3 regions of the Paenibacillus sp. BK720 genome follow, and region 3 is predicted to be linked to each of the others. Evidence: riboswitches for the same ligand, from Rfam matches in the RefSeq annotation. Region 3 holds a riboswitch; each other region holds the start of a gene.
The links. Region 3 has a riboswitch for cyclic di-AMP ahead of FHT67_RS20380 (KamA family radical SAM protein). Riboswitches for the same ligand answer to the same signal wherever they lie in the genome.
Positions count from the first base shown of each region.

Region 1 (9,853 bases), on a different contig from region 3:
AGCTGTTTTTGCTTACGGTTACCAAAGTCCATTGCGCATCGCGGGAGATTTCCGCGCTTTGCGTTTTGTTGCTCCATTTTACCTTGTAGCCCAGCGCCTCCGCAGCTTTACGAAGCGGAATGTAATGGGCGCCGTTCGGGCCAGCCGTCAGATCCTTGGTGGACAAGGTTAAGGTTGGGCCGACCGATGTGGTGGCATCCACCGGAATGTTGATGATTCCGCCGGCATAAGGCGCAATCTCGTATTGCTGGAACACCAGATTGACGATACCTTTGCCGTCAACGAAATAAGTATGATCAGCACCGATTTTGAACGTTGTCATGGCGTCCGGGAAGAAGTTATCCGGGTTTTTGCTGATGGCGTAACGCACCGCGCTGTTGGCTGCCGCAAAGCCGCCGTCGCCAAGCGCCTGCTCAAGCGTCAGCTCGGCAGCCTGCTGGCTGTTTACGATATTGTAGCCCTCTACGGCAGTACCGCCATGGGCGCCGCCCATGTACTCGTAAGTAGACACGGTGAACGAGACGATGCCTTTCGCGGCCGTGCTTCCGTCGGCTTTCAGCTCGTAGGCTACGTTAAGCTCATAAGCACGGAACGGATAATCGTTCTCTGCGGCGGACTTTTTGTCATCGGCCGCCATAGCCTTTAGCTTGTCGATTTCTTTGGTCGCTTTTTCCTCGATGGTGGCGTTTAATTTATCTTGATAGGCGGTATCGAGCATACCGCTGATCACAGGAACGGAGATTTTTACGGTAAGCAGATCGGAGGTTTCCTCAATTACTTTCGTTGTTACTTTAACGGCTTGCGTATCGGGAAGCACTGCGCTGATTGGCACGGTTGTGATCGGTTCGTAAGTAACGGCAACAGGTGCGGCAGTAGATTCCGCTGCCAGGGCAAGCGCGGGAGTATAGGCAAGCAGGCAAGAGCCGGCGACGGCAATAGTAAGCATTTTGAAAGGTTTTTTCATGATGGATGGCCTCCTCAATATAGGTTCGGAAATTGAAATCACCAAGTAGACGGATGAGTGTATCGAAAAGTTTCATTGCTTAACTAATTTATATTCCGGCCGATCGGAGACGTCTCCTCCCAAGGTGATCGGTATCCATCGGGCGTCTTTAATGGTAAATTCGCTTTAATGCCCCGAGTAGTTAAGGCCGTTAACAATCTTGACTGTTTTAGCCAGGAACTCGTGCGAGAGCAAGAAGGGCGGAATCCGTTTAAGCAAAAGCATCAAATAGATCTCTTCGTAGGCAAACCCGAGATTGGGGTAGAACGATGAGGCCTCTTGTATATCTTTAACCAGCAAAACGATGGATGAACCCGTAAAAACCTATTTAAATCCAATCTAGCCTTGTCAGATTAAACGGTTGAAGAGCGGCAGGGCCGGAGCGTAGCGAAAGACATGCTCGCTGAGAATCGCAGCGCTCGCCTTTTTATCCGGATTTCTACCGCACAGCGGTATATTCAAGGAAATCAGGGTACAACAGCGATCGAAGGAGCATGTCTTTTGCGCAGCGACAATGCCCGCCAATCACTACGCTATTCAAGCAAATAGCCGATTGACGTAACCAACACCGGGGCTGCCGCAGGCGAAGAGGTTGTCCAGCTGTACGTACGCGATGTTGTCGGCGAGGTTGTCCGCCCGCTGAAGGAGCTGAAGGGCTTCCGGAAGCTGGCTATCCAGCAAGGCTAGACGCAGACGGTAACGTTTGAGCTTACCGAGGAGCAGCTTCGTTATTACCATGCGGATTTGCAGCTGAAGAGAGATGCGGGCGAGTTCCATGTCTTTGTGGGCCCTAACAGCCGCGATGCGGAAGCCAAATCGTTCCGTCTTACGAAATAAAAGCAAAAAAAGCGCGGGCCAGCCACAGGCAGGTTTGCGCTTTTTTTGCTTACAGCGACTTTAATAGAGCATGCCTATCAGATAATAGCCAATCTCCACTGACATATCAGGGATTATCTGCCGATTGCAAGGTAAAAGAAAGCATGGCGGTTTATTTCGGACATTCCGAGAGCGAACTAAATATGTATCCGCATTCATGAGCGGAAAACAGACTAATCTGCCCTTTTTCGCTTGTATATCATGGTTTACAGGAAAGGGGAAACGGGTCTATGATCAAATCTGCAAAACTTCATATGTTCGTATTCGCTGAGTTTCCGTTAGAAACGGAAAGCAGGGGAACCAAATGCGATAGGCAGGAACGTTTATGCTTGTCGCCGGGGTGAATCGGCATGCCGGCCGCAATGTTGCGGCAGCAGGCCGTAGGGCGACTCTAGACGCCCGAATCCGTCAGCTAACCTTGTAAGCGTTGATAGAGAGGGTGAACTTCGGTTATTTACGGGCCGCGGGAGGATACTCTGCGGTCTTTTTTCTATGCGTAGAAAAATGAAAAGGTGGTTACATTAGCACTGATAAGTGTTTGAGTAGCCAAGTATCCAGGTATTAGATGTTTAACTTCAACTTTGGCGGTGACCTGTGTGTTTACTCTTATCAAAAGATTACTGATCGGGCGTCCCCTCAAGTCCACGGAATTAGGGGAACAGAAGCTCATTAAGACGAAGGCGCTTGCGATCCTGTCCTCGGATGCCTTATCATCCGTTGCTTACGGGCCAGAGCAGATTTTGCTCGTCTTGATGACCGTTAGCGCAGCGGCGTTTTGGTATTCGATTCCGATTGGTGTCGGGGTGCTGGTCTTATTAACGGCACTTATCCTGTCTTACCGGCAAATCATATTTGCCTACCCGCATGGCGGAGGAGCGTATGTCGTATCGAAGGAAAACCTCGGGGTATTCCCGGGCCTCATATCCGGCGGCGCTTTGCTGGTCGATTATATTTTGACCGTAGCGGTAAGCGTCTCGGCGGGCACGGACGCGATTACGTCGGCTTTTCCAAGCCTGCATGAGCATTCGGTACTGATCTCTATCCTGTTTGTCCTTTTTATTACGATATTAAACCTGCGGGGCGTGACGGAATCCGCGTCTATCCTTGCTTATCCCGTTTACTTGTTTGTGCTGGCGATTGTTGTCATGGTCATTGTCGGCTTGTACAAAATCGCCGCCGGCGACGTATCGCCTGCGCTTCACACCTCGTTAGGCACGCCGGTTGCGGGCATCAGCCTGTTCCTGCTGCTCCGTGCGTTTGCATCCGGCAGCTCGGCCCTGACCGGGGTTGAGGCTATCTCGAACGCCATTCCGAACTTCAAGGATCCGGCGCCGAATAATGCGGCCAAGACGTTGCTGGCGATGGGCGGCCTGCTCTCGATCCTGTTCTCGGGCATCGTGTTCCTCGCTTACTACTACGGCGTCTCCCCGAAGGAAGACGTGACGGTTGTATCGCAGATTGCCGAAGGGATATTCGGGCGCCATACGATGTATTATTTTATCCAGGGTACAACGGCGCTTATCTTGATCCTGGCGGCGAACACCGGTTATTCCGCCTTCCCGCTGCTTGCGGTTAACCTGGCGAAGGATAAATTCATCCCGAGAATGTTCACGGCACGCGGTGACCGTCTCGGTTACTCGAACGGCATTATCAGCTTGGGGATTCTGTCCATCATCCTGATCGTTGCGTTCCAGGGCAAGACCGAGCACCTCATCCCGCTGTATGCGGTTGGCGTATTCATCCCGTTTACGCTGTCGCAGACGGGGATGCTGGTCAAATGGTTCCGCCAACGGCCGAAGGGCTGGGTCGGCAAGTTCACAATCAACTCGATCGGCGCCTTGATCAGCTTTATCGTAACGATCATGTTCTTCCTGACGAAGTTCGAACAGGTATGGTCGATTCTGATCTTCCTGCCGCTTATTATTTTCGTCTTCCACCGGATCAAGAAGCATTACGAAGCCGTGGGCGAGCAGCTTCGCCTCGCAACCTGCGAGCCTGTGATGCCGATAGAAGGCAACGTGATGATTTTGCCGGTTTCGGGGATTACGCATGTGGTGGAGCATTCCATTCTGTATGCCAAGTCGCTGAAGGCGGAACAGATCATTGCCGTGTACGTTCCTTTTGAGAAAGAGGATGAAGCCATCTTCGAAGAAAAGTGGGAGAAGTTCCAGCCGGATGTCCGGCTTGTAACCCTGCATTCGCCTTACCGCTCGATCTCGAATCCGCTCTTCAAGTTTATCGATACCGTGCAGCGCAAGGCGAGCGAGAACAATTACCAGGTAACCGTCATTATTCCGCAGTTTATTCCGAAGAAGGGCTGGCACAACATTTTGCATAACCAAACGAGCTTGATGCTCCGTGCCCAGCTGCTGTACCGCAAGGATGTCATCATCACTACCGTGCCTTACCATTTGAAAAAATAGCGAAAAGCCTCGGTCCCGTCGGGACCGAGGCTTTTTTAATGGTGCAGATTGGGTTAGCTTAACGATGCCGCGCATCGTTAAGGCGTTGAAAAACAGCCGAAATTGCGCGCAAAGCGCAGATTTGGGCCAGCTTAACGATACCGCGCATCGTTAAGCAGACGGCACCCGCCCGGGCGGGTTACAACTCCGCTTCCTTAACGGAAGCGGCTCTTTGTTTCGACGGCCAGAATACCCCTTTGCCGATCCATACCGTCAGCGCCGGTACGAGGAAGGAGCGGACGATAAACGTATCGAGCAGAACGCCGATGGCGGTCACCGTGCCGAACTGCACCAGTACCTGAATCGGCAGCGTCGCGAGGACGGCGAAGGTACCTGCAAGAATGATACCCGCGGAAGTAATGACCCCGCCGGTCTGTGCAACGCCCTCTACGATCGCGCGGTTAAGCGGCATCGTTTTGCTCTTTTTCCAGATGCTCGACACCATAAAGATGTTGTAGTCCTCGCCCAGCGCGACCAGGAAGACGAAGGCGTAAAGCGGAATCAGACCTTGAATCGCTTCGGCGCCAAACAGGTAATGGACGACAAGCCAGCCTATGCCTAAAGCGCTGAAGTAGGAGAGAAGCACGGTGCCCATCAAGTAAAGCATCGCCACAAACGAACGCAGGTAGAGCAGCAGGAGCAAGGCGATCATCCCGATAATAACGGGAATAATTCGATAGGCATCGCCCGTTGTCTCGTGCCGGGTATCGTATTGCTCGGCGGTCGCGCCAGCAATCCATACTTTGTCTGCTGCATCCGTAATGCCGGCATCCGATAGCGATTGTTCCGCGGCAGAGCGGATCACCGGTATCATATCGAGCGCTTCAATCGAATACGGGTTCATCGCAAGCTCAACATTGTAGGATACGATGCTTGCATCCTTCGTGTTCGCTGCAGGCTCGGAAACGCTGCTGATATTCGCCAGCTCTCCTAGCTTCCGATCAAGCGGCAAGGCTTTGCCGTCGGTCTTCACGAGCACCTGTACCTTGGCCAGACTTCCTTTGGAGAAGTGGTCGCCGATTAAGTCGAAGCCTTCGCGGGAAGGCATATCCTTCGGGAAAGAAGACAGCGTGTCGTACGTAAATTTGATTTGAGTCGAAAAAGCCGCCGTTATGCCAAGCACGATTAACGTCGAGATAGCAATTGTTTTCGGACGTTTCACGATGGCTTCGCCTAGCCGGATGCCAAAGCTTGTTTTGGTCTTTGGCGCAGGCAGCGGCTTGTTCTTGCGCGCGGCGCGGGCAGCCGTCATCTCCGGCGTACGCGGTACGAACGGATAGAAGGAAGCGCGGCCGAGAATGGCAAGCATTGCCGGTACAAGCGTCAGGCTTGCAATCATCATAATGAGGATCGACAAGCTGAACGGCACCGCGAAGCGGTGAATCGCGCCGTATTCGGCCAGCAGCAGCGCGAGCAAAGACATCACTACGGTCAAGCCGCTCATCGTAATGGCGCCGCCGGAGTCGCCCAGCGATTTGAGCAAGGCTTGCTTTTTATCCGGTTCGGTAGTCAGTACGCTGCGGAAGCGGGCAATCAGGAATAGACAATAATCGGTTCCTGCGCCAAAGAGCAGCACGGTCATGATCGATAAACCCTGCGAATCATACGTAATCCAGCCTTCGTCCGCCATCCAGCCTAGAATCGGGCCGGTCAAGCCGTAAGCGAAGCCAACCGCAACCAGCGGGATGAGTGCAAGAATAGGCGAGCGGTAAATGAATAAAAGAATAACGAGCACAAGCAGCGTTGTTGCGATCAACAGGGACACGTCCGCGTCCTTGAACAGGGAGGTGGCATCCACGCCGATACCGGCAGGACCGGTAATCCGGCCGACAAGGCCTTCCCCGCTTAGGGCGGCGTCAAACGGCTTGGATGGAAAAAGGCCATTCGCATCCGCCTGCAGCTGCTCCAGACTGATCTTCAGATCGTCGGAAGAAGCGTTCTTGTCAAATACAACGGTCTGCAGGAAGGTCGTACCGTCCTCGGATACCATCGCTTTTAATGCCGGAAGCGGCATCTCGTGAAGCGGCGGCAGCTCCGTCTGCCGCGGCAGCGGTTCATCCGCCAGCTTCTTGGATAAAGATTGGATCCGGCTAAGGTCCTCATCGGTGAGACCCGCGATTCTATGCCAAGCGATAATAGCCGGAATGCCGTTATGTTCGTTTAAGGCATCGGCCTGCACGGACGGGGCGCTGCTCACAAGATTGGCTGCGGCATCGTCCTTATGATCGCTGGAGGAGGGCAGGAGGGCGTTGGCAAGACCTACAACAACAATCCACAGCACCAGAGTGATCCATCGTCCCCGTTTGCCGCTGACGGCATCCGCTATGCGTTTCAATCCGTTCATCTTTTCTCATCTCCCTATCGATAACCTAAATCCTATATCTTTTCTTCTCTTCCTTGATCTGAGGCAAGCCCGTACAGCAGAATATCGACGGTTCGCGTTGCCCGAGCTTCCGCCGGTATGGGGGTGCTTGCGCCTCCGCGCGGCTTGCGTTGAACCATGCTTAGCAGCGTAAAAGCGGAAGGGATCGGGTCAAGTCCGAACTGCTCCGCTCCTTTCAAATGGCCGTTACGCTGTCCTTCCTCGAACAATTCGGCAATGGGTATCAAATAGCATTCCTGCCACCATTGATTGATCAGCTGCCGATTTTCCGGGCGGAGCTCCTGGCGGATGTCCCGTTCCATTTGGCTGAGATCATCGGGCATGTTGTTCAAAATGTATACGACGAGCTTGATGAGTCGTTCTCTTACCGAGCCTTCGCTTGCGACAAGATCGTTCATGGCGATTTTCGTCTCTTCCGTAACGGCTCGCAGCACCTCGGTATAGAGAGCTTCTTTATCCGCGAAATAATGGTACATGGCAGGCTGTGTCAGGCCGCAGGCTTCCGCGATCTGGCGGGTCGTAACCGACCGGTAGCCATGCTCCATGAACAGGTCATGCGCGGTATGGATAATCATCGAGCGGGTTGCTTCGTCAAGGGGTTGTTTTTTTCGGCGTGCCATCGTTAAATACTCCTTTTGTCTGAGATACGGTTCCCTCCTTTTATTTTATCACATGATAAATAAACTGATTCGAAAATTATTTTATCGCTTGATAAATTAATTGGCAAGATAAAAAAAGCCGGATGAACCTAAAAAGGCTCATCTGGCTTGTCTTGTTCAAAACCCGTTCACAATTGATTAGAAGTCGAAGTTGTCCGGATCCGGACCAACCCGCCGGTCTTCGTTCAAAGCGTCGATTGCGTCCATATCCTCGGAGGACAGCTCGAAATCGAACACGTGGGCGTTCTCGATCATGCGGGATTCCTTGATGGACTTCGGAATCGTTACGACGCCGTTCTGCAGATCCCAGCGCAGGATGACTTGGGCTACGGACTTGCCGTGCTTGGCTGCGATTGCGCCCAGTACCGGATGGTCAAGCAGCTGGCCTTGCATAAGCGGGGACCATGCTTCGAGCTGAATGTTGTGCTCGCGAGTGAAGGCGCGGAGCTCCTGCTGGGCAAGCATCGGATGGTATTCCACTTGATCGACCATCGGTACAACCTCGGCATCCTTCATTAAATCCTGCAGATGATGCACGTGGAAGTTGCTCACGCCAATCGCCTTCACGCGGCCTTGCTTGTAGAGCGTTTCGAGGGCGCGCCATGCGTCTTTGTACTTGCCTTCAACCGGCCAATGGATCAGGTACAGATCCAGGTAGTCCAGGCCAAGCTTGTTCAGGCTTGTCTCGAAAGCCGCTAGCGTCGACTCGTATCCGAGATCGGCGTTCCATACCTTCGAGGTAATAAACAAATCTTCTCTTTCAATGCCGTGCTCAGCCATCGACTCGCGGACAGCTTGGCCAACGCCGGTTTCATTATCGTAGATGGCTGCCGTATCGATGCTGCGGTAGCCGTTCTTGATCGCGTCTTTCACGGATTGAACAACGACGCTGCCGTCCTCCACTTTGAATACGCCAAGGCCAAGCCAAGGCATGGCTAAGCCGTTATGCAGAATCACTTTATCGTTTAAATGTTTTGCCGTTCTCATGGGGAAATTCCTCCTAAAATAAATGGTAATGAATGGTCACCCTAGCGGTCCCCTATAGACAGCTAGGGATGATGCCTGCTTCGTAATCATGGACTTCATTTAAGCCGAAGCTTTCAGTTCTTCGCCTTTTGCATCTTTGTTTTCCATCGAGCGGCTCCATGCGGTCAGAGCAACGGCGCCAAGCACCATAATGGCCCCAATCCAAGGGGTATGAACCAAGCCAAGCTTATCGGTAATAATACCGCCGACGTAAGCGCCAATGGCGATACCGGCGTTAAAGGCCGAGATGTTCAAAGCGGATACGACGTCAATGGATTTGGGCATATACCGTTCCGCAAGCAGAACGACGTACATTTGAAGACCCGGGACGTTCATGAAGGCCAGCAGGCCCATCAGGGTAATCGTCACTAAGGCGGCAGCCGCGTAAGGCGCCGTGAACGTCAGTACCAGCAGGATAACCGCCTGCAGGATAAACATCACAAGCAGGGCCGACAGCGGCTTTTTATTAGCCGCTTTACCGCCGATGATATTGCCTACCGCAATCGCGACGCCGTACAGAACCAGAATGCCCGCAATCGTACTCTCTTTAAACCCGGTGATATCATGAAGCAGCGGCGACAGATAGGTGAAGACGACAAAAGTACCGCCATATCCAAGCATGGTGATGGCAAAAGCGAGCAGCAGCCGTCCGTTCTTCAGTACTTTGAAAGGCTCGCTCAGCTTCGTCCGGTTCCCCTTGCGCAGCGTGTTCGGAATAAGCAGCAGATTGGCTATAAGCGCAATGACGCCAATCACGGCAATGGCGATGAACGCCGTGCGCCATCCCATATGCTGTCCAAGCAACGTGCCAAGCGGCACCCCGGTAACGGTGGCGACCGTAAGGCCCGAGAACATCATCGCAATCGCGCTGGCCCGGCGGTCTTCGGGGACAAGATCGGCGGCAATCGTAGAGCCGATCGACATAAACACGCCATGCGAGAAGGAGGAGATTACGCGGGCGATGAGCAGTACCGCGATACTTCCCGCGCTTGCCGCGAGGCTGTTGCCGAGAATAAAAATGATCATAATCGCGATCAGCAGGGTTTTGCGCGGTACCCTGGAGGTCAGGGCGGTAAGCAGCGGAGCCCCTACGGTGACGCCTACCGCATATAAAGTAACGGATAAACCCGCTGTCGTAACGGATATGTTCAGGTCTTCCGAGATTAAAGGCAGAAGTCCAACACTGATGAACTCCGTCGTTCCGATAGCAAAAGAGCTGATGGCAAGCGCGAGCAGCGCCAGCGCCGAGCGGCTCTGTTTGGTAACCATTTCGTTGCACTCTCCGTTTCGTAATGTTGTATTGTTCGGCCGGTAAGTGCTATTATGGAGGCAATCGGTCAATGTGACTAGTACGCACTATTTTGTAATATAGATACCAAAAGGTAATATAGGCACTAAAAAGTACCTATGAACAGGAGGAGCAGCAATGGATACAACAATCGCA
Region 1 covers NZ_JAASRQ010000003.1:145,929-155,781, forward strand. Annotated here, with positions in the region: gene FHT67_RS12710 (PdaC/SigV domain-containing protein) at 1-964, opposite strand, end outside; gene FHT67_RS30670 (hypothetical protein) at 1,541-1,846, opposite strand; cyclic di-AMP (ydaO/yuaA leader) riboswitch at 2,135-2,322, shown strand; gene FHT67_RS12720 (amino acid permease) at 2,476-4,302, shown strand; gene FHT67_RS12725 (MMPL family transporter) at 4,481-6,685, opposite strand; gene FHT67_RS12730 (TetR/AcrR family transcriptional regulator) at 6,718-7,344, opposite strand; gene FHT67_RS12735 (aldo/keto reductase) at 7,522-8,370, opposite strand; gene FHT67_RS12740 (MFS transporter) at 8,470-9,678, opposite strand; gene FHT67_RS12745 (winged helix-turn-helix transcriptional regulator) at 9,836-9,853, shown strand, end outside.
Region 1: linked by a shared signal. The riboswitch ahead of FHT67_RS12720 (amino acid permease) and the one ahead of FHT67_RS20380 (KamA family radical SAM protein) in region 3 are both predicted to bind cyclic di-AMP.

Region 2 (9,853 bases), on a different contig from region 3:
AATACTGCGGGGCCAACTGGAGCTGGCGTCCGTATTTCGTTCCGAATGTCGTTCAATTAAGCGAGAATCGCCGCACCATGGTTTCCCGCGCCTATACCGACCTGAATTCAAGGGCTTGGATCCGGACGGTATCGGTACTGGTGAAGCCCGGCATTATTTTGTTCGTTGATATGAAGGATCCCGAGCCTGATTATTACCGGTTATAGGGATATTAAAGAGTAGACTGGTACACCATACAATGGAACTCGGCTGGCCCTTGCGGCGTTGGACGTACATAGGTATCCTCTATGGCAAAGCCGGCCCTTTCGTAGGCGCGAATAGCCCGCGCGTTCCAGGTCAGCACCTCGAGGTCAATGCTGTTCCGAGGCGCCCGTCGCTGAGCTTCACGGACCAGCAGCCGCATAAAGCCTGGGCCGATGCCTCTGCCGCATAAAGCGGGATGAAGGCCGAGGCCGAGGCGGGTAACGCCAACAATGGGGAAGAATTGGGCAAAGCCGATCAGTTCCTGATCGCGATTCACGACAGCCGCATATTGCATGCGCCGCAGGACGGGGTCGCCAAATTCGATCTCGTCTTTTTGCATGGTATCCCAAGAAGGCCAGCGGTAAAGATCGTAGGGCGGTTCGTATTGCCATCCGCAGATCTCACGGGCATGTTCAATTTCCAGCGGCTGGATAGTCATGTCCTCGAGAGATGGTTTATAATGTACCTCATCGGTAAAATTAGTCATGGATGTACCCTCATTAATTAAGAATCTATAGGTTTCTTTCCATTATAACATTTCGGTAATCGACTTCATGAGGATTTGGCGAAGGACAACGAAGGAGAACTTTTACGATGCGGAAATTAATAGCGCTTGGCTGTTTGTCTTATCTCGTAATTGGATTAGCTCATGTTGTGGGCGGATCGGTAATGGAGCAGATGCTCGATAAATACGGTTTGTCTTATGACGACGGCGGGCAATGGATGATGAATCAGTTCTTTGGTTTTCTGGTAGGCGTATTGCTATCCCCGTTTATTACGTCCAAGCTGGGCAAAAGAGGGGGAGTTCTTCTCTCGCTTGGTCTCCTGACGCTTGGGGAAGCGGCTTACAGCCTCACTCCCCAATCCTGGGGGCTGATGCTGTTTATCGCCTTGTTTGCCGGCTTTGGCTTCGGGATGACGGAATCCGTTATCGGAGCCATGGTGATTGATCTGGCGGAAGAGAATGGCAAGGCCAATGCGATGACCAAGCTGGAAACCTTCTTTGGAATCGGGGCCTTCCTGATGCCAACGATGGCGAGCATATTGATCAGGTATGAGGTGTGGCAATTATCCTTCCCGATTCTATCGGCGCTGGCCGGCATTACCTTTATCTTATGGATGACGTTATCGTTTGGGCCAATCGATGACAAAATCGGTTTTCATGCCAGAGGGAAGAAAGCCGCGGCGGAGCGGGAAGCTGGCGAACCGCGTCCGAAGGGATGGTTCGGCTATAAGAGAGCTTCGATTCCGTTTTTGCTGCTGTCGGCGTTATTTTTCGTCATTTATGTCGGCGTGGAAATGAGCTTCTCCAATTATCTGCCTTCCATTATGATCGAACGCTCCGGTATGACGGAGGCGAATGCCCCTTCCGCGCTTAGCCTGTTCTGGGGCACGATGATCCTTGGACGTCTGTTCGCCGGACGGCTGGCCGATCGCGTCGGATACATCCGCTATCTGTTTGTTGCGATCGCCGGAGCCTGCGTTGTTATTCTTGCGATGGGGGCCGTTGGCCAGTTAAGCGGAATGATGGTACTCATTGGCCTAAGCGGATTGTTCTTCTCCGGCGTATTCGGGATTGCGCTTGTGTTCGCGAATGGGCTTATTCCGGGCATGACGGAGCGGACAACCAGTCTGCTTGTCGCTTGCGGAGGAGTAGGCGGAGCGATCTTCCCGAAATTAACGGGGTGGATGATGGACAATTATGGTGCGGACCGCACGGTCTGGATTCTTGGAGCCTTTCTCATCGCGATGTTTTTCGTATTGCTTGCGATGCTGGCATTCGGTCGGAAGCAGCAGACGGCAGCTGCCTGAATAGAATAGCGGGAAACAATAAAGCCGCATGCGGTTTGTCCGGTGGGACAAGCTGCATGCGGCTTTATTGCAGGAATCCTGGCCAATCCGCCCCGATTGAAGCGGCTGCCGGATTCTATTGTTCGTCGGCATATTTTTCAAAAGTGCTAGGGTCCATGACACGTCGAGCAGTCACATACCGGTTGACATAATAAGAGTCACTAAGGTTGCTTATCGTAACGCCCTTGCTGGACGATGCATGAGCAAACTTGCCATCTCCTACGTAAATGCCGACATGAGATACACCACGACCGTTCGTGTTGAAGAACACGAGATCTCCGGCCACTAGATCGCTTTTTGCGATCTTCTTACCTGTTTGAGATTGCGAAGTGGATGTACGAGGAAGATCGATGCCCATTTTGTCGAATACGTAAGAAGTAAATCCGGAGCAGTCGAATCCTTTCGTGGATGTTCCACCTGCAACGTACGGCGTGCCCATCAAATCACTGACAATGCCGTCCATTTTGGAGTCTGCGAAAACGCTTCCAGCCTGAAAAGCCAGCATTAACGCAAGTCCAAGAAGTAGTGCTGTAACCTTTTTCAAAGCGGTAAAGCTCCTTCCAATGCCGACGAGGTTAGCTGTGGGGTTCGGTTGAAGGATCCCTATGACTTCTCGGGCGCCGATAGAATCATTCGGACGTCGAAGTCAATTCACCCAAAGGTGGTTCCCCCGTTTCCAGTACAAGGAATTAGGCAGTTTGTTTTATGTACTTGGTAACTATTCGGTAATTTTCGCTTATCTCCTCCTCTATGTGGCAAATTCTAATAATTCTCATGCAACCTTTTGACTAATCGAAGCGGAAAAGCTTGTATCCTGCGGTTCATAGTCTTAAAGTAGGGCGATCAGACTAGCAGAGAAGCACTATAAAGATTTACTAACTCTTTACTATGTGGTTTTGCTAGCCGATATGTTGATTTGTTTGGAGAATGGCGGACAAGAAGCCTCGAAAAAACGCGAAAAACCCGCGCCGCGACTAGGTCGCAGGGCGGGCGTCTTCTATAATTATGAGAAAATTTTAAACTTCCTTCGATCTTAAAACGTCGTATTGGGAGGCTAGAGTCCATACCTTCATTAAGGTGCGGACAAGATGATAGCCCTGGTGGACAAGAAGGGCGATAAAGCCGGCCCATACCAAGGAGAAGCCGCTGACAAACAATCCGATGCCCGAGCCGATTGCCCACATGAGAAGCGATAGTCCGGCAAAAGGAAGAAGATGCTTGACGGCTGTGCCCAGGGACTGGAACATACCGCCGGCCTTGCCGCTCGTCGCCCCAAGCTGCATGGCGAGGAACAGCAGATGAAGCAGGATACCCCATAACAGCCAGCCTCCCGCAGCAGGAAGGGTCTGCTGCAGCAGGGCCCCAATCGAGCGGCTGTGAAGCAGGGCGTCAAGTCCTTTGGGAGCCAGCCACCAAGCAGGAGCAAGAGTAAGAATCGTCTCGATCCAGTAGAGGAGGGTGACCGGCTTCCATGCCCGGCGAATGCCCTGCAGGAACTGCGTTCCTCCTGCATCGTTCGAATGCTGCAGGGAGTAGAGAAGCCCCGCGTTAAATAACGGAGAGAGGAGCATTCTTGCCGCGAATAAGCCGCCAAGCAGCCACAGGTACGGCGTAAGCAAATCCGTCTTCATGATTTGGAACTGCGCTTCGCTCAAAAACAGCTGGACGGCTGCTTTGGACGGGGATTGATCCGGAAAACGCCGCAGCAGCGGCGCTACGACCGAGTCAATAAACCGGTACAGGAAAAATCCCCATAGCAGCTGGTACAGGAATAGCAGGATAACGATATAAAAGTGCTTCATCGCGAGCCGCCAGCCCTGCATCATATGATTTTTCATGGCTATTCCTCCTAAAAGAATTGCGAAGCAATTCTTACTTCGAAAGGCGTAGATAGAGGTTTACTCACCAGCCTAATAATCCGAGCAGACCTTGAATGACGTTAGAGACCCCCAGACTCCAACGGGTACGCGTAACTTCGGATAAGTCCGCCTTCATATAATCGTTGATATGCTTGTTGTCGAGCACGTTCGTATGCTGCGGATCGACAGCTACCCATTCGAGCGGAGAGCTATGGACAACTTTGTACTCCACCTGAGCCTCTGACGGATCCCAGGACTTCGGAACAATGGTGCCGTCCTTGAACTTCAGGACAACCGGAACCGGACCGTTATAGCCCCCGTTGCGCTGAAGAAGGACAACCGATTCGTACATCGGGGTTCCATCCTGCTCGACCGGATTGACGCGAATGGACTCAACGGATACGTCGGCCATCTGATTGCCATAGACATATTGGTCGAAGTAATTGGTCCACTTCTGCTTGGTTACCAGCTCCACAACGTGCTGGAAGTCGGTGCTGGTCGGATGCTTGAACTTATATTTCTGGAAGTAGGTGCGCATAATTTTCTGCATCATTTTCTCGCCGACCTGTTTTTCGATACCGATGAGCACGAGCTTCGCCCGCATGTACACATTTTCAGCATAGACATTGTTGCTCGAGTAAGCCCAGGACGGCTGCTTGAGCGGAGCGGGATCGGTCATATAGCTTGCTTCGAGAGGCAGATTGGCTTCAATGCCGTATTCGCTCGCCATCACCTTGTCTTCCGCGTAGGAGGTAAAGCCTTCGTCAAGCCAGGCCTCTTCGAATTCATTCGAGGCAACCATGCCGTACCAGTATTGATGCCCGACCTCATGCACGACGGTCCTTTCTAAACTGTAGCCCGGATTGTCCGTCTCGGCGGCGAAGGCGGTGACCAGAGTAGGATACTCCATCCCTCCGGAGCCGTTAGCGCCCTTAGGCGGAACTACAACCGATAAGGTCGAATACGGGTACTCGCCATACCATTGGCCGTACTTGGAGAGCGCGGATTTGGCGGCATGCATATACCGGTCCTTCAATTCCGCGTGCGCGGGGTCCAGGTACAGCTTGATACGCACACCCGGAATGCCGGGGCCGGATAACGTGTCTTCGTAATAGATAAAGTCCGGGGAAGCGGCCCAGGCGAAGTCATGCACGTCATCGGCGTAGAATTGGTAGATCGCCCGGTTGTCCTTTTTCTCGACAGCCTTCGTCTGAAAGCCGGTTGCCGCAACGGTATACGTTTCCGGTACCTGGATGCGGACGGAGTAAATGCCGAAGTCGCTGTAAAACTCGGAGTTGCCGTGATATTGATGCGTATTCCAGCCTTCCGTCGTGCGGCCTCTCGTTCCCGCCGTCTCGTACACGGCAAGTTTAGGGAACCATTGGCCCGCCATCACGTAATTGCCGGAGTAGCCCATCCGCGCGAACACTTCGGGCAGCTTCACTTCAAAGCTCATCTCCAGGGTGACCGATTTGCCGGGGGCAACCGGTTCGGGCAGCTTAAGCTTGGCCAGCGTAAAATCATTCGGATTGTTGTCGTCGGGCTGAACGTAATGCAGCCGCGGAAGCAGGCTTTCCCCCTCCGTCGTCTCGAGCGTCAGCAGCTTCATGTAGCCCTGGCTCGCTTCGGTGGCTTTGTCCGAGCGCAGCTTGCCGCCGGATTCCTTCATAAACGTGGTGTTGCCTGACATGAAGGCATTGGGATAGAGATGGAAGTACAGCTCGGATACCGTCTTCTTGCCCGGATTCGTCCAGGTGACGGTCTGCTTGCCGTCGAGATACCGGATATCGTCGCGAAGGGAGACGTTGGTATGATATTCGGTAATCCGTTTGCTAAGCGCCTGCGGCTTCGGAGCCACGTTGTCCGGTTGGGACGAGGCGGGCGGCTTGGCCGATTTTGGCGCAGAATCGGTCGCTGCTTTGGCGGCAGGGGCGAGAGCATAGGTATATTGGGATTGCCAAGCGCGGCCGAAGCCCTGCTGGATGGAGAGGCCGAGCAGGACGGCGGTAAGCGTAAACAGCAACAATCGTTTGACGTAGCGTGGAGACATGATACAATTCCCTCCCGTGACAAGCATCTACAGCATGTATATGTTTGCTTTTCGCGGATTATTAGCTAAAATGGAATTATTGTACGGGGAAGGTGGAAGAGCGATGACGCAGCAGCAAGGACAGCCGGAAGAGCCGGAAAAAAAAGAGAAGAAATCCCTCTCTCTTAACGTCGTGAGCAACAAACAACATAAAGGCTTTGGAGCCGGAACGATAGATTTAAGCGCAGTATCCTGCGTCATTATTGATAATGGCGTAGCCTATATCGATGACGGAGCGATGCATGCGAAGAGCAAGGTGGAGCGCGGCATCAAGTTCAGTCCGAATAAAGAAGACTGCCCGAACGGCCGCAAATGCTGGATCGTATGGACTGCCGTTGAACGGGGCGAGACAGGTTCGTATTACGCGGGAGCTACGGCTTGCGAGATGTGGATTGATACGGAAGCGCGCCGCGGCTGGAAAATTCTCGCCGATCATGTGAACAAGCTGGATGCTGCGATTAAACGCAAGTATAAGCTTGAGGAGCTGGATGCGGAAGAGAAGGCGGCCTACCGCAAGCTTCTGGCCGAACATAATGAAGAATGGTGGAATAATTCGCCTGAAGAGCTTAAGGAAGCATTGGCGTAGACAATGAATTTAATAACCGGGGATCGTAAGGCGGATGGCCGCGCGATCCCCGGTTTTTTTCTTTAAAAAATTATTTCCAAAAGTAGTGCAGGGGTTGAGGGGTAAGCTGTCGTCTATTATAGCGGGAAGGGAGGAGAGCGAGATACAAGACGAACAATGGATCACGGCCATCAAGAACGGCGGTCCTGCGGCGTTTCAGATTTTTGTTGACGAATATGGGCCTTATATCTATCGAACCGTGTTTGCTGTCATCCGTTCGCCGCATGATGCGGAGGACGTGACGCAGGAAGCGCTGCTGCAAATCTATCGCTCCCTCCCGGAGTTCCGAATGGACGGCTTCAAGACGTGGATTACCCGCATAGCCGTCAATAAGGCGATTGATTGGAAGAGAAGCCGGATGCGCAAGCCCGAGGAGCTGATGGACAGCTTGACGGGGCTTGAAGCGGAAGGGATTATCGCAGACCGCGGGCTGGCCGTTGAGACGGCCGTTATAGACCGCGAAGAGCAGCGGCAGGTGCGCGAGCAGGTGGAACAGCTGCCGGACAATTACCGTGAAGTCGTGACCGCTTATTATATGGAGAACAAATCGTACGAGGAGATCGCGGTTCAGACCGGACTCGAGAAAAAAAGCGTAGAGTCGAGGCTTTACCGGGCACGCAACTGGATCAAGCGGCATTGGCGGAAGGAGGACTTCGAATGAATGAGCAAGAGTGGAAGGATCATGTGACAACAGCCGACCTCGCAGCTTATATCGGTGATGAACTGCCCGAGCATAACCGGGAGAGGATTGAGCTGCATATCGCGGCTTGCGAGCCGTGCATGGCGCTTTTTATGAACGCGATAGAGGCATCGGAGGTTGCGGAATCGGATCCCGCATCTGATGGAGCGGCAGAGGCGAAGGCTGTTGTTATTCCGGATATGAAAAAGCTGGGAAAGCGGGTTGTCGATATTCTGCTCGCCGAGTCGGCAAGAAAGAACCCGGTTATGCGGGCGGAGCCTGCCCGCCGCCAGTCTTTCCTGCAGCGTCCCGTTGTTCACTTTGCCGCCGCAGCGGCCATTACCCTGCTGCTGCTTGGCACAGGAACGTTTAGCGGACTCTCGGCCAAGCTGGGGGAGATGGATTCCCATTCCGCCACCACCGGGCAAACGGTTGAGAAGGACGACGAACAACCGCCGCAAGGGCCAACTTGGTCCGACCGGATGGTCACGCGCACTTCTTCCTGGTTCGATAAGCTGGAGAAAGACCGATTCAAATAAGTAAGTATTATTGATGGAGGAGAGGAAAGACGAAATGTCAAAAAATCCGGTAGTCGCTTTATTGTTGTCCTTTATTCCGGGCGTCGGGCATGCCTACCTAGGCCGTCCGTTTCGCTGCCTGCTGTATGGAGGAGGGTTCTTTGGTTCCTTAATGCTTTTGTTTATTGCTATACAATCCGGGGACGGGGGAGATATTGGCTTCTTCTTCTTATTCACGGCCGCTCTCAGCTGGCTTATTAATATGATCGATATGGTTGTGACGCTGCTGTCGCCTAAGCCGCCGGCGGTGCCTTACGGCGAGCGGGGAGATATCCCGTTTGATCCGGGCTACATGGCGTACGAGCAGCAGCGGGAGAAGACCAGTACCGTTATGCTGTCTCTTATACCGGGTCTCGGGCATATGTCTCTTGGCCTGATGCAGCGCGGCATTACGTTCCTGGTTGCTTTCCTTGGATTGTTCGCGGTTGTGGTTTTTATCGGTGTCGTGACGAATACCGCGGCATTTCTGGTGTTTCTGCTGGGGCTGCCGGTGATCTGGATCTACAGCATCTTTGACGCGATTCAGCAGCTTCACAGGAAGCAGCGCGGGGAGGAGCTTAGCGACCGTCCGCTGTTCGAGGAGATCGAGAACCATATGGGAACCGGCCGGAAAAATAAAGTGCTGTCCGCGATCCTGTCGCTCTTCCCAGGAGCGGGACATCTGTATCTTGGCATGCAGAAGCGGGGCCTTCAGCTGATGGGCGGGTTCCTCATCGCTATCTATTTAATGGATTCGCTGCGGTTGACGATTTTCTTGTTCCTGATGCCGCTGCTCTGGTTCTATGCCTTCTTCGATTCCATGCAGCAGATGTCGCGATACGAAAGAGGCGAGCTCCACGACGAAGCGGTGGTCGCTCAGCTTGCCCCCTATCAGAAGTGGATCGGAATTGGCCTCTTGCTGCTGGGCATTTATTATCTGGGCGACCGTGTAATGGGCGGCTATATTTCGCAGACATGGCCGGGAATCTATGCGGAGTACGTAAAATTGAAATATAATCTGCCGACCGCCATCGTTGCTTTCCTGATGATTGCGCTCGGCTTCCGGCTAGTATTCGGCAGCGGCAGCAGGAAATCGTATTCGGCGCCGGCGCCTCTTCCGCCTCATCCCGCGGAGATGATGAGGGAAGAGGAGGGAGACCGATGAGAGAATGGCGGGTAGGCTCGCTGTCTATGGGCATTACGCTGCTCCTGATAGGCGTCTCCATAGCCCTGTCGATCTGGAGCGGTACGGATGCGCTGAATACGCTGCTGTGGGTAGCGCCTATCGTTTTTATCCTGCTTGGGGCGGAGCTTCTCCTTCACCTCAAGCTGTCGGGGAAGGAACGGCCGGTTATGCGTTACGACTGGATGAGCATGTTCTACGTGGCGGTTATCGGAGCGGGCAGCCTGCTGATGGCGTCGTTCACTTCGACGGGATTGCTCGGGGAAGTGCGCGACCAGCTGCAAATGACGGAACGTACGGCCATCGTGCAATCCGAGCCGGTGAAGGTACCGGACGGCATTAAGAAAATCGTGGTGCAGTCGCTTCGTCCTATCCAGCTGGATCAAGGAGAAGTGCGCGCCGTCCAGCTGCTCGGGCAAGTGCAATATTGGGCGCCAAAGCCGCTTAAGCAGCCGGAGAAGATGGTAGCAACAAGCACCGTAGGCAGCACCATGTACGTTCTTATTAATAGCTTCGAGCATAAAGACGGCTCCATAGGTTCCGAGAACATCAATCAGGAGCTGACGCTTGTGCTTCCGCAGGAGATAGAGATAGAGAAGCGGGGCTTTTAATACGGTTGAAAAAAAAAGGCAGTTCCTCGCATATCGCGAGGAACTGCCTTTTTCACCACAATAGACTTTATAAGTTTTGATAACAGTTGAAAACTGAAATTCTATTCGGCGATAAAACCTACCTATAAACGCGGCCCTTCATCTTCGAGAGGCCTC
Region 2 covers NZ_JAASRQ010000012.1:24,496-34,348, forward strand. Annotated here, with positions in the region: gene FHT67_RS28660 (EAL domain-containing protein) at 1-206, shown strand, start outside; gene FHT67_RS28665 (GNAT family N-acetyltransferase) at 212-730, opposite strand; gene FHT67_RS28670 (MFS transporter) at 838-2,055, shown strand; gene FHT67_RS28675 (C40 family peptidase) at 2,171-2,638, opposite strand; cyclic di-AMP (ydaO/yuaA leader) riboswitch at 2,644-2,800, opposite strand; gene FHT67_RS28680 (hypothetical protein) at 3,111-3,932, opposite strand; gene FHT67_RS28685 (M1 family metallopeptidase) at 3,997-6,003, opposite strand; gene FHT67_RS28690 (YwhD family protein) at 6,107-6,628, shown strand; gene FHT67_RS28695 (sigma-70 family RNA polymerase sigma factor) at 6,714-7,328, shown strand; gene FHT67_RS28700 (zf-HC2 domain-containing protein) at 7,325-7,885, shown strand; gene FHT67_RS28705 (hypothetical protein) at 7,920-9,068, shown strand; gene FHT67_RS28710 (hypothetical protein) at 9,065-9,697, shown strand.
Region 2: linked by a shared signal. The riboswitch ahead of FHT67_RS28675 (C40 family peptidase) and the one ahead of FHT67_RS20380 (KamA family radical SAM protein) in region 3 are both predicted to bind cyclic di-AMP.

Region 3 (9,853 bases):
GGCGGACAGCGGCGGCCAAACCTGCGATACGATCGGCGTTATCGCGCCCGTTGTGGATATTGTCGCTTCCTACCAGGCGGTAGAAGCGCTTAAATATTTGGTTGAAGCGGAGCAGGCCAGACGCAATAGTCTGGTCACCTTCGATTTGTGGAGCAACTATTACTACGAAATGAAGCTTGGAGAGGCAAAGAAAGACTGCCCTTGCTGCCAGCTGAAGGAATATCCCGCGCTGCAGGTGACGGAAAAGGATTCGACGGTGTCTTTATGCGGCCGCAGCACGGTCCAGATCAGCGGACATGGACCGCTGGATCTCTTGCAATGGCGCAAACGGCTGGAGCCGGCTGCGGTGAAGGTAGAGCTTAACGCTTATCTGCTCAAAGCCGAGCTGCCGGATGGAGAGCGGCTGGTATTGTTCCCGGATGGCAGGGTGCTGGTTCAGGGTACGGAGGACATTGTCCGTGCGAAGACATTGTACGCGAGATATATCGGATATTGATCATAGGGGAGATGAGAGCAGGATGAAGGATTTTCGTCTGTATGCGATCACGGGAGAGCAGTTCCATCCCGGCCGCGACATGCTGGAAGTGATGGAGGAAGCGATCAAAGGCGGCGTGGATATTATTCAGCTGCGGGATAAGGACGGCAGCCCGGAAGAGGTGCTGCGCAAGGCGAAAGCGCTGCGGGAGCTGACGCGGAAATACGGCGTGACGTTTATCGTCAACGACTATATCGATATCGCGCTGGAAGTAGACGCCGACGGCGTTCATCTGGGGCAAAACGACGTCTCGCTCACGAAGGCTAGAGAGCGTGTCGGAGACAAAATCATTGGCATATCCACGCATGCGATTGAGGAAGCGCTGCTTGCCGAAGCGCAAGGCGCCGACTATATCGGCGTTGGCCCGGTTTTCCCGACAAAGACAAAGGTAGACGTCGTTGATCCGGTAACGGTGGCATACGTTCGACAGGTAGCGGAGCAGGTCCGCATTCCTTTTGTCGCGATTGGCGGGATTAAGCTGAGCAATGTGGATGAAGTGCTTGCGGCGGGAGCATCAAGAATTTGCGCGGTAAGCGAGATTGTCGGAAGCTCCGATGTCGCTGGTACCTGCCAAGCCTTCCTCCGCAAGCTGGAAGGAGCGGGAGAGTCGCATGCTGCTGATCGTTAATGGCGAGACCAAAGAGCTGGAAGCCCGCACGATCGAGGATGTCATTGTCCTTTTTGGACTGAAAGAGCGTCCGGTCGTCGTGGAAGCGGATGGCGAGATTATTGCCAAGGAACAGTGGCCGGATACGGAAGTAAGGCCGCGGATGAAGATAGAGCTGGTTCATTTTGTCGGGGGAGGCTGAGCGTAGGATGAAAAAGGATGTATGGCATATCGGGGGACATGAGCTCACCTCGCGGTTTTTTATCGGGACGGGATTATTCCCGAGCCCTTATGTGCAGAAGGAAGCAATCCGGGAATCCGGGGCGGAGGTGCTGACCTTTGCCATTCGCCGGATTAACCTCGCTTCAACCGAGGATGATTCGATTCTGCAGCATGTGGGGGGAGAAGGCTTCCGCTTCCTGCCGAATACGTCCGGCGCTAGCACGGCCGAGGAGGCGGTCCGCATTGCGCGGCTGGCACGGGCTTCGGGGCTCAGCGATTGGATCAAGGTAGAGATCAGCGCCAATGAGCGTACGCTGCTGCCCGATCCGCTGGAGACGCTAAAGGCAACGGAAATTCTCGTCAAGGAAGGCTTTACGGTTCTTCCTTACACCTCGGATGATCCGATCCTGTGCAAAAGGCTGGAGGAAGCGGGAGCGGCCGCCGTTATGCCGGGTGCGGCGCCTATCGGCACAGGGCTTGGCCTATTGAATCCGTATAATATCGGCTTGATCGTGGAGGAAGCGAAGGTGCCGATTATCGTGGACGCGGGCCTAGGCTCAGTCACTGATGTGGCGCAGGCGATGGAGCTTGGCGTATCGGGCGTCTTGATGAATACGCCGGTTGCCAAAGCGAAGGATCCGGTTGGCATGGCCCGGGCAATGAGGCTGGCGATTGAAGCGGGCCGTCTGTCGTATTTGTCCGGACGGATCGCAAAGAAGCGTTACGCATCGGCAAGCAGCGGCCACGAGCAGTTTATCGTGAAATAACGGGCCGATAACTTGATAGAAAGCTGGTCTAACCATGGGAGAAACAATTGTGATTATGGGCGGGGGCGTAGTGGGTCTCTCCTGCGCCTTCGAGCTTCAGAAGCGCGGACATCAGGCCATCGTACTGGAGATTGGCCGCTGCGGCGGGCAGGCCTCCGGAGCTGCGGCCGGGATGCTTGCTCCCTACTCCGAGAATGTAGAGGGGCCGGATGATTTCTTCCGCTTGTGCCGGGAAAGTCTGCGTCTGTATCCGTCATGGCGGGATGAAGTCCGTAAGGTGTCCGGGCGGACGTTTGAATATACCGATTCGGGCAGCCTCTATATTGCCTATCACGAGGCGGACCGGCTGGCGCTGGAGGGACGGCGCCTCTGGCAAAGCGAGCATGGATCCGGCGGCGTTGTGCTGGAAGGGGATGAGCTGTTCCGGCAGGAGCCGATGCTGTCCCGCGAGGTGAAGGCCGCGCTGTACACGCCGGAGGAAAGCCATGTCTATGCGCCGGACTACGTGCTGGCGCTGGAGCAGGCATGCCGCCTGACCGGCGTTCGGATCTTCGAGCAGCTTGGCAAAGTAACCGTCGAAGAATGGCGTGATAATCTGGTTATCACAGCGCAGGAGGGCCGGAGCTTTACCGGCGACCGGCTGGTCGTCTGCTCCGGCGCTTGGGCACAGGAGCTGGAGGATGTATTCGGCATCCGAATTCCGGTGTACCCGATCCGCGGTCAGATCTGCGCTTACGAAGCGGAAGTAAAGCCGGTTCAGCATATGGTGTTCTGCAATCAGGGTTATCTGGTTGCGAAAGCAAACGGTACGCTTGTATGCGGAGCCTCCGAGGATGTGGCGGGCTTTGATACAACCGTTACGGAGCGGGGAATCGAGCGGCTGCGCAAGTGGAACAAGCAGGCGTTCCCGTTTCTCGCCGAGCGGGAGCCGTTCCATCGCTGGGCGGGCCTCAGGCCTTCCACGCAGGACGGATTCCCGCTGCTTGGTCCGCTGCGGGAATCCGGTGGCCGCGTCATTATGGCCGCGGGTCATTACCGCAACGGCATTCTTCTCAGTCCGGTAACGGCGCAGGTTGTCGCGGATTTTATCGATAACGGCAGCAGGCTGCCGGCGTTTGCGCCGGAACGGTTTTCCTACTAAACGATAAACGGGGTGAAATAGAAATGGCGGAATATAACAATGGCCATGTGGCGAGGGCTTTGACGGTTGCCGGCTCGGACAGCGGCGGCGGAGCAGGCATTCAGGCGGATTTGAAAACGTTCCAGGAGCTGGGCGCCTACGGGATGTCCGCTCTGACGGCGATTACCGCGCAAAATACGCTTGGCGTGCAAGGCGTATTTCCGCTCGCGAAGGAAGCGGTAAAGGCGCAGATTCACTCCGTCGGCAGCGATATCGGCGTTGACGCTTTAAAGACCGGCATGCTGTTTAGTGCCGAGATTATCGAGGAAGTAGCCGGGGCGATTGCTTTCTTTAAATGGACGAAGGTTGTTGTTGATCCGGTTATGATTGCAAAAGGCGGAGCGTCGCTCCTGCAGGTAGAGGCCATCCGGGCTTTAACCCGCAAGCTGCTGCCGCTGACGATGATCGTTACGCCCAATATCCCCGAAGCCGAGCATCTGACCGGAATGGCCATCCGGGGCAAGGCCGACAAGCTGGAGGCAGCGAAAAGGCTGCTGAGCTACGGCGCCCGTTACGTCTTAATCAAAGGCGGGCATGAGTCTGGTGCCGAAGCGGTGGATCTGCTCTTCGACGGCAGCGGCTACAGCGAGCTTTCCGGCAAACGGATCGCTACCGAGCGCACCCATGGCACCGGCTGCACCTATTCGGCTGCGCTCACGGCCGGTCTGGCACAAGGGCTTGATATCGAGGATGCCGTTGGCCAGGCAAAAGCTTATATTCAGGCGGCCATTGAGGACGGCATTAGCATCGGCAGCGGGCATGGCCCAACGAATCATTGGGCATACCGCAAAAGAGGATTAGTAGCCAGATAGTGGACAAGATCCAGTCCTAATTCCGCGCTCCCGATCATACATATGATCAAGAGGAGCGTGAATAAGTTGGAAGATAAGACGGTCAAGCGGTATTATCAGCTCAAGCAGAAGCAGAAGGAAATCGAGCAGGAATTGTCCGAGCTGCGCGGTGAAATTATACAGCATTGCGCCGAGCTAGACCTCTCCGAACTGGAGGTAGGCAGCTACAAGGTGAAGATTGTTTCCCAGGAGCGCAAGGAATTTGATGAGAGCAAGCTGTTTGCTGCTCTTCCCGATCCTGATGTATGGCGGCTGCTCTCGAAGCCCGATACCTCCAAAATCGCCGGTCTCATCAAGCTGAACGTTATTTCGGAAGATACCATCAAGGATACGTTTTCGGTTAAGCACTTATTTCTTCTTCAGGTGGATAAAAAATGAGAAATCCATGATATAGCCCCGCCCATTCTTCCTCGAGAATTTGGGCGGGGATTTTTCTTGATTGATTGTTGACAATATTAAGAATTGTGAGATAATTAAAATAAGCTTAGTTCTCGGCGATGCCGAGAAGCGGGGAAACCAATCTTTTGGGGCGAATCAGCCGGATTTCCGGCTGTAGGGAACCATCTATCCCGAGCCCGTCAGCTAACCTCGTCAGCTTGAGATGGGTCTTTTGCGAACGAATTGCAAACGATAGACCCTTTGAAGGGTCTTTTTCTGTTTTTAAGGCCCGAAACGCGCACAGACCATGACCATTCTCTGTGCTGCTGGGGTCTTTTTTTCATTTTTCGTGGAGGTGGGATGGACTTCCCGGCATAGGTGACGCTTTTAAAAACCTTTTGGAGGGATGCGAAATGGTGCAACCAATGGCCGATAACGATAGATCGGCAGGTCTGTCGGAGGCGGAAAGAGAACGTCTTAAGAAGCATTTTCGCGTCAATGATTATTACTTAAACCTGATCGACTGGGATGATCCGAAGGATCCGATCCGCAAGCATCTGATTGCGGCGGCAGGGGAAGCCCCTCATGCGATTCAGGAATACACGTGGGAAGCCGCAGGCTGTAAGCACATTTATCAGTCGATGGTTCTTCTCCCGGTATCCCAGGCAGCGGAAGGAATTGCTTACATCGCCGAACATAATGAAATTCATAAGGTTGTGCTGACGGGAGACAGCTTGATGTTAGGCATTGCCAAGCTGACCAGAATTATCGAGCAGCTGCGGAATATCGAGCATATCGGCACGATTAGGCTGGATTCAAGGATGCCTGTTCATAATCCGATGCGGATTTACGAGGACCGTGAACTGTTAGAGATGTTAAGCCGGTTCTCAAGTCCGGAGAAGCGGATCTATCTGATGACCACGATTAACCATCCGAGAGAAGTAACGGCCGAGGCAAAAAAAGCCTTTAATGCCCTTCACCAGGCGGGCGTTGTCGTTCTAAATCAAACCCCTATTGTCAAGGGCGTTAATAATGACCCTCTTCTGTTAGGCAAGCTGATCGATCAGCTGTCCCAGGCTGGGGTTTCGCCATATTCCTTTATCATTAACCGTCCTAATTCTTCTTATCCCGACTCTAACTTGCCTCTGCAAACGCAGTTCTCTATCGTTCAGCAGGCCAAAGAGCTAACCGCGGAGCTTGGGAAGCGGATCAGGCTTCTGATGGCCCACGATTACGGCAAGGTTGAGCTGCTCGACGTAGAAGGCGGCAAAGCTTACGTGAAATATCATCACTATCAAGAAGAAGGAAAAGGCCGCTTTATTATGCTGGACTGTCCTCCTGAAGCATCGTGGCTGGAGGATTTGACGGAGCATGATGACCATATGGTCTATCTGCCGTCCGGTCAACCCGCCAAGAATAAATAAAGGATGTTCGCAAGCGAAAGAAGAAGTAAGAAGGGATACCATTTCACATCCCGGGAGGCTTCTGTTAATGAGAGTTTACAGTCAGGAAATCGTGGACGCCCTGCAAGCGCAGCAGGAGGAAGTAAACTTAAACGGCACGCAGGTAATCGTGAAGGTTAATCCGGAGGAGACAAGGGCCGGTTATCTCGATCCTTACGAGCTTCGGCTTATGAGGAAATGGTCCGGGCAACAAAAGGCTGCCCCAGCCGCTCCTCCGACCCCGGAGGAGCAGCTTCAGCTCATTCGCGATTCCATGGGATTTCCGAACCGTAATTTGAATACGGTGGAGATTTACACCGGTTATGAACGCGTGAAGCTTGGCGATAACGAAGTTGGCCTATGGCGGTATTATCCGCGCAAATCGATGCGGAAGCCCGATAAGCCTTGCCTTATCTATATACACGGCGGCGGGTGGATTGGCGGCACCGTGTTTGCGGTGGAGAACCCTTGCCGGCTAATCGCCGAGCTGGCGGATGCCGTTGTTTTTAACATCGACTATTCATTGGCTCCGGAGCTTAAATTCCCTAACGGGTTTAACGACTGCTTTAATGCCGTTCAATACATTTACGAGCATGCCGAGGAATACGGCATCGACCGGAACCGGATTGCCGTAGGCGGCGACAGTGCCGGCGGCAACCTGTCGGCTGCCGTAGCAACCAAAGACCGGGATCTGGGTACGCGTATGGTAGCCCAGCAGGTGCTGATTTATCCTTGCGTTACCTTCCTTAACGGGGTGAACGGTTATGAGTGGGAGCTGTCCCAGTTCGAGATGGCGGACGAGCAAAGAACTATGATTGATCCGATGCTGGGGATTGGACGGCCCACCGAAGCCGATCCGGAAGTTAAAAAAGCGTGGGAGCTTTATCTGCCGCGCGAGGAGGACGTACGCAATCCTTATGTCAGTCCGCTTCTGTCTGACAGTAAAGGTCTGCCGCGCACCTTATGCGTCGGAGCGGAATTCGACGGGCTGCGCATTCAGTCCGAAGTTTACAGCAGGCAGCTTGCGGCTGCCGGCGTTCCGGTGAAGACCATCCGTTACAAGGGCAACACGCATGCTTTTATTGACCGTTTGGGCTTTGTGCCGCAGGCGGAGGATTTATGTATCGAGATTGCAAATGCGTTGAAAGCCCTATAATAGAAGAGATAGTTTTTCCAAGCCCGTTCTTCCTTGATGGAAGAACGGGCTTTTTGCGTTAAACTTACATGAAAATATGAAAAATCAGGATTATAGCATACTTGCTAGCACGCAACAAGTAAGAAAATACTCATCAAAGCTCATGCGATTCTCAGAAAGTGGTTAAGACCCATGAAACGCCTAGATTACAGCATTCGTAACGCTTTCATTTACCGCTCGTTGCCAATTTTTGCGGGTGTTCTTAGGGTTCCCAGCCTATTTATAATAGCCTTATCAACAAGTTAGGGAGTGAGTATTTATATGAAATTCATGACTAAAATTGCTATGCTGCTCGTAGCTATCGCCTTGCCGGTAACGGCCCTGTTGCACACAACCGCGGATGCGGCCATGTCAGCCGATTCCAAGAGAAATAAGGTTGTTCAAACCGCATTGAACCTGAAAGGCAAAGTGAACTATGTAAGCTGGCAGAACCGTCAAGAGAAAAAAGCCCCTTACGCTACGGACTGCTCCGGATTCACAGCGCTTGTATATAAACTTGCTAATGTAGGCGTTACTCTCGTAAACCGTGACGATGATGATCAAGCTAAAGTGGGAACTAAAGTGGGCTACGGCAACTTCAAAAAAGGCGATCTTCTGTTCTTCTGGAACAGCGGCTCGAAAAACCATAAAGACGTAGGCCATGTCGGCATCTATATCGGCAACGGCAAAATGATTCATAACGCAAGCCCTTCGAAGGACGTTATCGTATCGAACGTTAACGATAGCTATTATAAAGAGCGCTTCATCGTGGGACGTCGCGTGATTAAATAGTTCTTATTATCTCAGTTTTGATGCAAGGAACATTCGAATGACTCCGTTGAGGTTAAAATCAAGATAAAAAGACAATATTTAATTGCTTAAAAGAGCAGGGAAAGGCCGTACGGAGTGATCCGTACGGCCTTTTTGCGTTGGTTAGATGATTTCCGCGTTGACGGAGTCGGGATCCTTTACGATATGCTGTCGGACATGCTGAATCATCTTTTTCATCCGGACGGCTTCGGCGCTGGACGGATCGAGCTTTTTTAAATGGGCGGTAAGAGGGAAGACCTTGAAGGCGCTTCGTCCTCCCGTTTTGCTGATCCGCGTCCAGGTTGGGATAAAGTCGACCTTCTTGATGCGAATGGTGCCGTCATCAAGCTTGCGCACCTGCAGCTGAGTGATAAGTCCGGTTAAGGTATGGTCATTGTAATAGAGGCGGGTCGAAATAATATTGCCGAGGGAATAGATGGCGAATCTGCGGATACCCGACCCGCTTTTGTAGAAGACGGCTGGCTGTATGGTATGCGAATGGGCGCCGAGAATAATGTCCGCTCCATTTTTGAATAATAATTGCACCATATCCTTTTGCTTCTGAACCGGATAATTCGAGTATTCTCTGCCCATATGCAGGCATACGATGGTCAGATCGACGTTTTTGGCCTTAAGCCGCTTCAGGTCGGAAACCATCTTGGCCGGATTGATCAGGTCAACCGCCCATTTGTGGTCCGAAGGAACCGGAATCTTATTGGTGGTTTTCGTATAAGCAAGGAAGCCGATCTTGATGCCTTTGACTTCCTTGACGACCAGTTGCTGCGCTTCACTCTGCGTCCGGTAAGTGCCGGTATGGGCAATCCCTTTGGCATCCAAAATTCTGAGCGTACGCTTCAGACCGTTAATGCCATTGTCCATGCAATGATTATTGGCTGTCGAGACAAAGTCGAAGCCGAGATTTTTCAAGGTATCGGCAAAAGCGTCCGGGCAGTTGAACATCGGCCAGTTCGTACGCGGATGCCGTTTCACGACACTATAAGCGTCCTCGGAGGTTTTACCCGCAAATACGGTTTCCAGGTTGCCGATCGTCAGGTCGGCATTGCGCAGATAAGGGGCGATCGGCTCGAACAGATGGTCGAAGGAATACCCTTTTTCCCCCTTGCAGGAGTTAATGATACGCGTCTTCATCAGGAAATCCCCGACTGCGGCTATCGTTATTTCCGTACTCATGATTCATCTCCGTTTATTTGGTTTTTGGCAGCAGGCTGCGGGCATATTGGAAATGCGTATGCAGGGCCTGCTCCCAGGCTTTGAGTCCATACAGCTGCCGCATAATTTTTTTGCCGGGCTTGATGTTGATCTCAAGCAGCCACAGCTTTCCGTGGACGTCCACCGCCAGGTCGATGCCAAGCTCGCAAAGGCGGGCATGGTAGGAGTTTTCCGTAAACGTCGGAATATATTCCGCGAGTTCGCGGACGGATTTGGTGAGCTCTTCGCCTTTTTCGTCGCCAAATTCTTTCTTCAAATAGGAGCTGGCTTCAAAGGCATGGCCGCCGCTCTTCAGGTTGGACGTAATCCGGCCGCGTTTTGCTTCCCGCACGGCAATTCCCGTCGTCTGCCAGTTCCCTTCGCTTTTCTTCAGCATTAACGCGCGAATATCATAGATGATCCCTTGCTTGTTCCGGATATCGATCCACTGCTGCATGATCTGACGTTCCTTGCTGAGTGACCGTCTAATTAACGAACGGATGCCCGCGGCGCTCATCCTTTGCGTCTGCTCGCCGTTGGTCTGCACTTTGTATTGTCCGTGCTCCAGCGTGACGCGTACGATATCTCTGCCGCCCCAGCCGTTAATCGGCTTCAGCATGACGCTATTATACTTTTTCACAAAGGCCAGAAAGCTGCCGGGGTCCTTCACCGGTTCGG
Region 3 covers NZ_JAASRQ010000005.1:306,858-316,710, forward strand. Annotated here, with positions in the region: gene FHT67_RS20345 (thiazole biosynthesis adenylyltransferase ThiF) at 1-496, shown strand, start outside; gene thiE (thiamine phosphate synthase) at 519-1,163, shown strand; gene thiS (sulfur carrier protein ThiS) at 1,147-1,344, shown strand; gene FHT67_RS20360 (thiazole synthase) at 1,352-2,131, shown strand; gene thiO (glycine oxidase ThiO) at 2,166-3,272, shown strand; gene thiD (bifunctional hydroxymethylpyrimidine kinase/phosphomethylpyrimidine kinase) at 3,296-4,123, shown strand; gene FHT67_RS20375 (hypothetical protein) at 4,166-4,540, shown strand; cyclic di-AMP (ydaO/yuaA leader) riboswitch at 4,634-4,772, shown strand; gene FHT67_RS20380 (KamA family radical SAM protein) at 4,954-5,964, shown strand; gene FHT67_RS20385 (alpha/beta hydrolase) at 6,032-7,138, shown strand; gene FHT67_RS20390 (C40 family peptidase) at 7,439-7,948, shown strand; gene FHT67_RS20395 (CapA family protein) at 8,090-9,157, opposite strand; gene FHT67_RS20400 (YheC/YheD family endospore coat-associated protein) at 9,171-9,853, opposite strand, start outside.